One region of the Micromonospora sp. NPDC051924 genome, then DNA from elsewhere that is predicted to be linked to it. Evidence: riboswitches for the same ligand, from Rfam matches in the RefSeq annotation. Region 1 holds a riboswitch; each other region holds the start of a gene.
The links. A riboswitch is a leader RNA that binds a small molecule or an ion and turns the genes downstream of it on or off. The one in region 1 is predicted to bind cyclic di-AMP.
Positions count from the first base shown of each region.

Region 2: it holds a riboswitch for cyclic di-AMP, as region 1 does, so the genes downstream of both, ACZ6S5_RS28450 (C40 family peptidase) here and ACZ6S5_RS19430 (C39 family peptidase) in region 1, are expected to answer to the same signal.
Region 3: it holds a riboswitch for cyclic di-AMP, as region 1 does, so the genes downstream of both, ACZ6S5_RS03210 (transglycosylase family protein) here and ACZ6S5_RS19430 (C39 family peptidase) in region 1, are expected to answer to the same signal.

Region 1 is NZ_JBVJJA010000023.1:62,806-66,069, reverse strand. It holds gene ACZ6S5_RS19435 (hypothetical protein) at 1-736, shown strand, start outside; cyclic di-AMP (ydaO/yuaA leader) riboswitch at 1,024-1,164, shown strand; gene ACZ6S5_RS19430 (C39 family peptidase) at 1,360-2,193, shown strand; gene ACZ6S5_RS19425 (alpha/beta fold hydrolase) at 2,312-3,064, shown strand; gene ACZ6S5_RS19420 (GyrI-like domain-containing protein) at 3,113-3,264, opposite strand, start outside.
Region 2 is NZ_JBVJJA010000046.1:23,031-26,294, forward strand. It holds gene ACZ6S5_RS28445 (N-acetylmuramoyl-L-alanine amidase) at 1-1,140, opposite strand, end outside; cyclic di-AMP (ydaO/yuaA leader) riboswitch at 1,376-1,511, shown strand; gene ACZ6S5_RS28450 (C40 family peptidase) at 1,524-2,558, shown strand; gene dcd (dCTP deaminase) at 2,604-3,182, opposite strand; gene ACZ6S5_RS28460 (pyridoxamine 5'-phosphate oxidase family protein) at 3,261-3,264, shown strand, end outside.
Region 3 is NZ_JBVJJA010000003.1:143,815-147,078, reverse strand. It holds gene ACZ6S5_RS03215 (glycoside hydrolase family 3 protein) at 1-921, shown strand, start outside; cyclic di-AMP (ydaO/yuaA leader) riboswitch at 1,108-1,280, shown strand; gene ACZ6S5_RS03210 (transglycosylase family protein) at 1,282-1,935, shown strand; gene ACZ6S5_RS03205 (MFS transporter) at 2,035-3,264, opposite strand, start outside.

The sequences.
Region 1 (3,264 bases):
CGCCATCTGGTCCGCGCTGCTCCTGCTCGCCCTCGGCGTCCTCGCCGTGCTGGTCGCCCGGCCGGAGCGGGACACCCCGCCCGAGGTGGCCCCCGATCCGGCCGCCGAGGAGGCCGCCCGCCGCGCCGACCTGAGCCGGTACGCCGACGAGGTGGCGGTGGCGGCCGCCGGGGCCGCGCAGACCGCCCGCCGCCGCCGCGAGCAGTGGCTCGCCGCCCAGGGCGAGGTCGGGCAGGCCTGGCGGGCGTACGACGAGGCCGAGGTCCTCGCCCGCCGCCTCGCCGGCGCCGCCGCGCTGCCCGAGCCGCGTACACCCCGCACCCCGGCCGAGTACGCGGCCCGGGAGCGCTGGCTGCACCACGCCGCGATGGCGGCGCACTGGCGGGGCGACCTGACCGCCCGGCAGTTGGCCGACGTGCTCGCCCACCGCAACGGCTGGGACCCCCGCCGGCACCCGGCCGGGCAGGAGATCGTCCTGGCCCGGGCGGTACGCGAGCACCGGCGCTCCGGCTGGCGGACCGCCGCCGAGCGGGAGCAGCGGGCGTGGCGGGACGCCGAGTTGGCCGCCGACGCGGCTCGCGTCCTGGCCGCCGAGGCGTACGCGGCCGCCACGGCACTGCGTCCGGGCGTGGTGCCGGCGCGGTCGGCCGAGCCGGTGACCCGGCAGCCCGCTCCGGTGCCGGCCGCCCCGGCCGTGACCACCCGTGCGCGCTGGCGCCCGGCCCGGGTGGGCTGAATCGTTACCCGAATGTGGTGAGCCCCGTCACGGGATGCCCGAAACGGTCATCGGGAACAGCTCGGGCGATCGACTCCCGCAATTCCGGGCCGCTCGCTACCCGATGTCCGATTGTTGCCCGACAGTTCCGACATAACTGCTCGTCCCATTGAGTAACGTCAGTGATCGGCTGTTCCGGTCAGAGTAATGATGTTCGAGGTTTACGCAGGTGGGGACGCTTGGCAGGTGGCGTACCCGCCGGTAGTGTCGGCGCGTCCGGTGCGGTTTTCGATCGCAAGAGGCGACGCCGTGCCGACCCGCTCAATCGTGATCTCACGAACCGGGGACCCAGTGCAACACCGGGGTGAATCCGCGAGCTTCGGCCGCGGTAGGGCGTACTTCCCGCCCGAATCCGTCAGCTAACCCGGTAGGCGGTGTAGGAAGGAGTCCCATCCTCGTGCCGACCACCCCCCGATCCTCTCCCCGCCTCCACGGCGCACCGGTGCCGGCGCTCGCCTGACAGCGTCCAAGCACCCCCGGCAGCCCGGCCACTCCGGGCGCTTCCCTTCCCGCGGCCACCCCGCCCCACGAACGCGCGTGAGTTCCTCCGCGCGGCGGGCGGGCGTGTGCCGCTCCGGCCCCCCGTGGAGGAACACGTGAAGCACCACCTGAAGCGACAGCTGCGCCGCCTCGCGACCGAGCGCCCGTACCAGATCGTCGCCGGCTCGGCCGCGGCGCTCGTCCTGGCCGGCGGCACCGGCGCCGCCCTGGCTGCCACCAACGACTCGCCGGTGCGCCAGCAGCACACCGCCGCCGTCGCCGAGTTGGCCCCGCAGCTGGGTCAGGTCGCCGCCGAGGCCAAGATCGCCGCACCATCGTCGCCGTCCGCTTCGCCGAGCGCGTCGCCCACGGCGAAGGCCAGCACCGCCAAGGCCGACCCGGACGTCACGAAGAAGGCCAAGCCGAAGCCCCCGTCGACCAAGGTCCTCGACTACACCTACGAGGCGCAGACCGCCTACTGGAACTGCGGCCCGGCCGCGGTGCGCAACGCGCTCAGCGCGAGCGGCGTCGAGACCACCCAGGACGCGATGGTCGCCCCGCTGAACGCCGGCGAGAACGGCACCAACTCCGCCGAGGACACCACCCGCGGGCTCAACCAGATGCTCAAGGGCAACCCGTGGCGGACCCACATGATCCCCGGCAGCCCCACCCCGGCCCAGATGGACCAGCTCCAGGCCGACGTGGTCAAGGCCGTCACCGACGGCCGTGGCGTGGTCGCCAACATCGTCGGCGACGCCACCGACACCGACGGCGGCTGGCACTCCTTCTCCGGCGGCCACTACATCGCGGTGGTCGGCTACAAGAACGACGGCCGCACCGTCCGGATCGCCGACTCGGCCGACCCGTCGGTGCCGGCGTACTGGATGAGCACCATCGACCTGGCGAACTGGATGGCCACCCGCGGCTACTCCGCCTGATCGCACCCCGCCCCGTCGGGCCCCGGCTCCCCCCCGAGCCGGGGCCCGACGTCGTCTGTCGGACTCCACGGCCGTCCCGTCTCGCGCGTCGTGTCCGTCCGATGGCACACTGCGCCGTATGGGTGACGCGACGGGTACCCGCCATCTGCTGCTGTTGCACGGCATGGGCGCCACCGGCGAGGTGTGGCTGCCCTGGGCGCCGCTGTTGGAGCGCCGCTGGGCGGGCCGCTGGCTCGCCCCCGACCTGGCCGGCCACGGCTGGTCCCCGCCGCTGCCCGAATACTCCTTCGAAGCCCTCGCCCGCCGGGTGCTGGAGGGGCTCGGCCCGGTCGCCGAACGGCTCGGTGCCCGGGACCGCCTCGTGGTGCTCGGGCACTCCCTCGGCGGAGTGGTGGCGCTGGCCCTGGCGGCGCGGTCCCGGGGGTTGCCGGTGGACGCCGTGGTGGGGCTGGGCATCAAGGTCGTCTGGTCCCCGGCCGAGCTGGCGAAGGCCGGCGAGCTGGCCGGGCGGCCGGTGACCTGGTTCGCCAGCCGGGACGAGGCGGCCCGGCGCTACCTGCGCGTCTCCGGGCTGGCCGGGCTGTTCGCCCCGGACCATCCGGTGGTGGACGCCGGGCTGCGCCGGGAGGACGGCCGCTGGCGGCTGGCCATGGACCCGGCCGCCTTCGCGGTGGGGGAGCCGCGGCTGCCCGCCCTGCTCGCCGCGACCGACGTGCCGGTGCTGCTGGCCCGGGGCGAGCAGGATCCGATGGTGTCCGACGCGCAGCTCAAGGAGCTGGGCGTGCCGGTCGCCACGTTGCCGGGGCTCGGCCACAACGCCCACGTCGAGGACCCGGAGGCGGTGCTCACCCTGCTCGACCCGTACCTGTGAGGACCTGATGCAGTCGCACCTGGCCGAGGTGGAACGCGTGCGTGGTGGTCAGCGACGGGCCACGGGTTGGCGCAGGATGGTCCGCAGCTTCGCCGGCTCGGTCCTCCGCGGGTCGCTGAGATAGATCTCGTGGTGCGGCCCGTTGAACGTGAGGCCGTTGGCCGGCATGAACTCATGGTGGAGGCGCTCGAGCACGGGAC
Region 2 (3,264 bases), on a different contig from region 1:
CGAGGTCCGGTACATCGCCTCGGTGTACCAGGTGCCGTGGCCGGCGAAGCCCTCGTGCTCGATGCCGATGGACTTGGCGTTCACGTACCAGTTGCCGGCGTGCCAGCCGACGTCCTTGGCCTTGATGTGCTGGGCGACGTAGCCGTCCACCGAGCGCAGCGTGTAGTGCCAGCCCAGGTAGGTCTTGTCCTGGACCAATTTCACGCTGGGGCCGAAGTAGCCCTCGGTGTCGTGGATGACGATGTATTCGATCTTCTGCTGGGCCGGCCGCGCGCCGAGGTCGTGGTTGCCGTAGTCGCCGGCGCCCGGGCCGTACTTCTCGTACGGGGCGGGAATCCACTCGCAGGCGAGCCGGACCGGGCATTCCAGGCCGTCCGGCCGCTCGGCGCGGCGCAGGCCCAGCTTGTGCAGCCCGGACTCGTCCGGCGTCACGGCGGCGGCGGCGAGGGTCACCCGCTGGCCGTCGTCGGTGGTCCGGCTGGCGCCCTGGCCGATCTGGTCGTACACCTCGTCGGCGAAGGCCGCCGCGGCGTCCTCGGTGTCCGCGCCGGAGTACCGGGCCACCGCGCCGTACCAGGCCGCCGGGTCGCTGCCGGCGCCGACCGGCCCGCCCAGATCCTTCTGGTACGAGGCGAGCAGCGCCGCGCCGCCCCGGATGTTCGCGACGGCGTCGGTACGCAGCGTCTCCACCGGGATGCCGGTGAGCGCGGCGGCGGCGTCGACGGTCTGCAGGGACGCCTGCGGCAGCACGTCGCCGGAGGGCGCGGCGGCGACGGTCGGGTCGAGCGTGAGCGGGCGGGAGTCGTCGCCGCGCGGGTCCTCGTTCTCGTCCACGTGTGAGCTGGACGGGGTCGAGGCGACCTGCTCGGCGTCGGTCAGGTGCATCGGGCCGTAGCCGCCGCTCGTGCTGGGCTGGCCCGGGTGGGTGTCCCAGCGGGACTCCAGGTACGAGACGCCGAGCAGGACGCTCTGCGGCACGCCGTACTCGTCGGCCGCGCCGGCGTACTGCTGCTGCCGGTCGGCGGTGTCGGCGCTGGACGGCTCGGCGGCCACCGGGCCGGTGGTCGCGAGCGCGGTGGCCGCCGCGACGGCGGCGGCCAGCAGTATCCGTCTGCCCGACGGCGGGGGTGAGAGGTGCATCGAACCTCCAGACAGGGATGGGGGTCACTGCGTTCCCACCCTCACTCCGCACCCGCCTTGCGGTCAATACCTTTCCGGCTGGTAAAACCCGCTGAAGAAAACCTTCATCCTCCGGATCGTGGCCGCAACTTCGCGTACGGAGTGTCACGGCCGCGTGAGTTGCGTCTTGATAACGGCGATCTCTACTCTGGTCAATCGTCGGCCGGCAGTTTCATCGCCCAGCCCGGGTGGTGACGGTCGGACACCGCCGAGTCGCCTCCGGGCGAGCCGGGGACCCAGGTAACTGGGGTGAATCCGCAGCCTCTGCGGTAGGGCGGCTCCCTTCCTGCCCGAACCCGTCAGCTAACCCGGTAGGCGGTCCGGAAGAAGGAGTACGGAGCCCGGTGGCTAACCATGCCCCGCGGCCGCCGTCGGCGCGGTCACTCGACCGGCTGACGGCTGCGCCGCGTTCACGCTGGTCCCGCTTCACCACCGCCCTCGCCGCCCTGGTCGGCACCGCCGTCATCCTGACCGGCGGCGCCACGGCGGCCCACGCAGACCCGTCGGTCGCCGAGATCGAAGCCCAGATCGACCGGGACTGGAACAAGCTCGAACCGATCATCGAAAAGGTCAACGCCACCCGCGAGGACCTCGCCGCCAACCGCAAGCAGGCCGCCGCGCTGGCCAAGCAGATCGCCCCGCTGCAGGCCAAGGTCGACCAGGCCCTCGGGCAGGTCGGCGGTCTCGCCGCCGACGCCTACAAGGGGGACAACCTCTCCACGGTGAACGCGCTGCTGGGCAGCCGCTCCCCGGGTGAGGTGGTCGACAGCCTGGAACTGCTCGACCGCTTCGCGCACCGCCAGCAGCAGCAGGTGCAGACGGTGGCCGAGCTGCGCGACCAGCTGGCCGCCAAGAAGCAGCCGCTGGACGACATGATCGCCAAGCTGGCCCGTACCGAGGCCCAGCTCGCGGCGCAGAAGAAGCAGATCGACGCCGAGATCGCCCGGCTCCAGAAGCTGCGGCTCAAGGTGTACGGCAACGGGGGCGGCGGGCCGCTGCGTCCGGCGCCCTGCCCGGCCGGCTACCCGGGTGGCCCCGGCGGGGTCGCGGCCAAGTTCGCCTGCGCCCAGATCGGCAAGATCTACGTCTGGGGCGCCGCCGGGCCGGACCACTACGACTGCTCCGGCCTGACCATGGCCGCCTGGGCCAAGGCCGGTGTCTCGCTGCCGCACAACGCGCGCCAGCAGCACGACGTCACCCGGCGGGTGAGCCGCAGCGAGCTACAGGTAGGCGACCTGGTCTTCTACTACAGCGACCTGCACCACGTCGCGTTGTACGTCGGTAACGGCTGGGTGGTGCACGCCTCCCAGTCCGGCAAGCCGATCACCATGAAGCGCGTCGACGACGGCCAGATCAACAGTTACGGCCGACCGGGCTGACGGTCCGCAGGGGCTCCCGCGACGCGGGGGCCCCTGCATCGTTCCTCAGCGGGTCGGCCAGACCCGCCAGTTCTGCCAGGACCGGCTCGGCGTCGGCCCGCGCTGCCCCTGGTAGCGCGACCCGTAGACCGCGGAACCGTACGGGTGCTCGGCCGGCGAGGAGAGCCGGAAGATGCAGAGCTGGCCGATCTTCATGCCCGGCCAGAGGGTGATCGGCAGGTTCGCCACGTTGGACAGCTCCAGCGTGACATGGCCGGAGAAGCCCGGGTCGATGAAGCCCGCCGTCGAGTGGGTGAGCAGCCCGAGCCGGCCCAGGCTGGACTTGCCCTCCAGGCGGCCGGCGAGCTGGTCGCCCAGCGAGATCACCTCGAGGGTCGAGGCGAGCACGAACTCGCCCGGGTGCAGCACGAACGGCTCGCCCTCGGGAACCTCCACCATCGACGTCAGGTCGTCCTGCTGGACCGCCGGGTCGATGTGGGTGTAAAGGTGGTTGTTGAAGACCCGGAACAGCCGGTCCAGGCGTACGTCGATGCTGGACGGTTGCACCAGCGTGGGCTCGAAGGGCTCCAGCGCGAGCGTGCCCGCCTTGATCTCGGAGACCAGGTCGCGGTCGGAGAGCAGCATCGGAACACCATAGCGACCGGTACGGGTGACCTGCGTGTCGGACTACATCTTCGTACACCTGTTCGATAGAATGTTCGCATGG
Region 3 (3,264 bases), on a different contig from region 1:
TGGAACGGCATCGACCAGATCGACGGCAGCGCCGGCTTCACCGCCGCCGAGGTGAGCACCGCGATCAACGCCGGCATCGACATGGTGATGGTGCCCACCGCCTGGAAGAGCTTCATCAGCACCCTGCGCGCCGAGGTGCAGAACGGGCACGTGCCGATGAGCCGGATCGACGATGCCAACCGCCGCATCCTCACGAAGAAGTTCGAACTGGGGCTCTTCGAGCGCCCGTACACCGACCGGAGCTGGACCCCGACGGTGGGCAACGCGGCCCACCGGGGCCTTGCCCGGCAGGCCGTGCGCCAGTCCCAGGTGCTGCTGAAGAACAGCGGCGGCGTCCTGCCGCTGGCCCGGGACAACAACAAGATCTTCGTGGCCGGCAAGAACGCCGACAACATCGGCAACCAGAGCGGCGGTTGGACCATCTCCTGGCAGGGCTCGTCGGGCAACATCACCCCCGGCACCACCATCCTCCAGGGCATCCGCGCCGCCGTCGGGCCGACCACCACGGTCACCTACAACCAGCGCGGCACCGGCATCGACGGGACCTACCGGGCCGCGATCGCGGTGGTCGGCGAGACACCGTACGCCGAGGGGCAGGGCGACCGGACCGGCAGCATGAGCCTGGACCGTGAGGACCTGCGCACTATTTCGACGCTGCGCAACGCCGGCGTGCCGGTGATCGTGGTGCTGGTCTCCGGCCGGCCGATGGACATCTCGGCCGAACTGCCCAGGTGGGACGCGCTGCTGGCCTCCTGGCTGCCCGGCACCGAGGGCGCCGGCGTCGCCGACGTCCTCTTCGGCGGGTACGCACCCACCGGCAAACTGCCGATGACCTGGATGAACTCGGTCAGCCAGCAGCCCATCAACGCCGGCGACGGGCAGGTGCCGCTCTTCCCGCAGGGCTACGGCCTGACGTACTGAAGGGACGCGTACGGGACCGGCGTGGACGGTCACTGTGGGTGATGAGCCCGCGTGTACGCCACGCCGGTTCCGCGCGCAACCCGAGCCGTGACGTCGTCGCTCGGCCGGGTGAAGAACTTCACAAGAAGTGGGCATTCGTCCGAAAGGGTTCCTAACGTCGTATCCGTTCGCGATCGCGGACACCACGGGCCGGTAACGCCTAATCCCGCCACCGGCCCGGCGGTACCTGGACCTCACGGCGGGAGCGGGGGACCCACACGTTCCTCGGTGCTCGACACCTCGGGGTGAAGCCGCCATCGGCGGCCGGGCTCCTCGGCCCGAACCCGACAGCTCACCTCGTCGGCGTGGAGGAAACCCAACATGGCAAGTGAACACGTCGCTCGTCACCGACGGACCACGCAGCGTCGCCTCGCCGTCGGGGCGCTCGTCGTCGGCGCCGCCACCGGCGCCGCCGCCATCCTCGGCCCGGCCGCACCGGCCAGCGCCTCCAGCGTCAACTGGGACGCCATCGCCCAGTGCGAGTCCGGCGGCAACTGGCACATCAACACCGGCAACGGCTACTACGGCGGCCTCCAGTTCTCCAAGAGCACCTGGAACGGCTACGGCGGTCAGACGTACGCCGCCCGCGCCGACCTGGCCAGCCGCAGCGAGCAGATCGCCATCGCCGAGAAGGTCCTCGACGGGCAGGGCATCGGCGCCTGGCCGGTGTGCGGCAAGAAGGGCGGCTCGTCCAAGCACTACTCGTCCAAGTCGGACGGTGGGTCGAAGAAGTCGACCAGGAAGGCCACCAAGGACCGGTCCTTCCGGGGTGACCGGCCGGCCACCCGCAAGCACCGCTCCACCACCCCGAGCACCGGCGGCACCTACGTCGTCAAGCCCGGTGACACCCTGTCCGAGATCGCCGACGCGCACCACCTCGTCGGCGGCTGGCAGGCGCTGTACGAGCGCAACAAGCGCGTGGTCGGTGCCGACCCGGGGCTGATCTTCCCGGGCCAGAAGCTGCGCCTGCGCTGAGGCACCACGGAATCCGGCCTCCCGGCGGATCCGCGCGGAACGCCCGACCGGGCAACCGGTCGGGCGTTCCGCGTCTCGCGCACTGACCCGGTGCCTCGCTCAGCCCGTCTCCGCCAGGCCCGACGCGGGCCCGGGCAGCAGGAACGCGGCGAGCCCGGCGCCGAGCAGACACCCGCCGGCGTTCGCGGCGATGGCGGCGGTGACGCCGTGGAGCACCGCCCCGCCGTCGGTGCCCAGGCCGTGCACCACCGCGGCCAGCACCGCGGACATCACCGGGATACCGACGGTGATGCCCACCTGCTGGCTGAGCGTGGCGATGCCGGTCGCCAGCCCCTGCTCGCCGTCGGGCAGGCCGGATGTCGCCGTCACCATGAAGCCGACGATCACCACCAGGTTGGCGACCCCACCGACGAACGTGGCGACGAGCAGCAGCAGCATCCACCCCCGGTCCGCACCGAGCAGGAGCAGCGGCGCGGTCGCGGCGGCCTGAGCCAGGAAACCGGCCACGATCGTTCGCCGGCCCCCCCAGGCGGCCACCAGCCGTGGCCCCAGCACGCCGCCGAGCACGGTGCCGATGCCGAGGACGGCGAAGGAACCGCCGGCGACCAGCGGCGGAAGCCCGAGCACTCGCTGCAGATAGAGGGTGAGCAGGAACACCAGGGACGTCTCGGTGGCGAAGGCGAGCAGCCCGAGGAGGTTGCCCCAGCGTACGGTCGGGCGGCGCAGCACCGCGGCGGGTACCAGCGGCGCGGCGGCCCGCCGCTCCACCGCCCCGAACGCGACCAGCAGCACGGCCCCCACGGCGAGCGCCGCCAAGGCTCGTCGGTCGGTCCACCCGTGTTCACCGGCGGCCGTCAGCCCGTACACGAACGCCAGCAACCCACCGGTGACGGTGAACGAGCCGGGCAGGTCGAGCCGGGGCCGCCGGGGTGGCCGGCTCTCGGCCACCACCAGCGGGGCCACGGCCAGCACCGCGGCCGCCACCACCGCGTTGACGAAGAACGCCCACCGCCAGCTCAGCAGGTCGGTCAGCAGGCCGCCGAGGATCGCCCCGGTGGTGAAGCCGGCGGCCATCAGCGCCCCGTTGAGGCCGAGCGCCCGGTCCCGGGCCGGACCTTCCGGGAACGTGGTGGTCAGCAGTGACAACGCGGCCGGGGTGACCGCTGCGGTGGCCAGGCCCTGGGCGACCCGCGCCGCGATCAGCACGCCGGGACCGGTGGCAAGACCGCCGACCAGCGACGAGAGGCCGAGCACCGCGATCCCGGCGAGGAACAGCCGGCGCCGGCCGAACAGGTCCGCGACCCGCCCGAACAGCAGCGTGAAACCGGC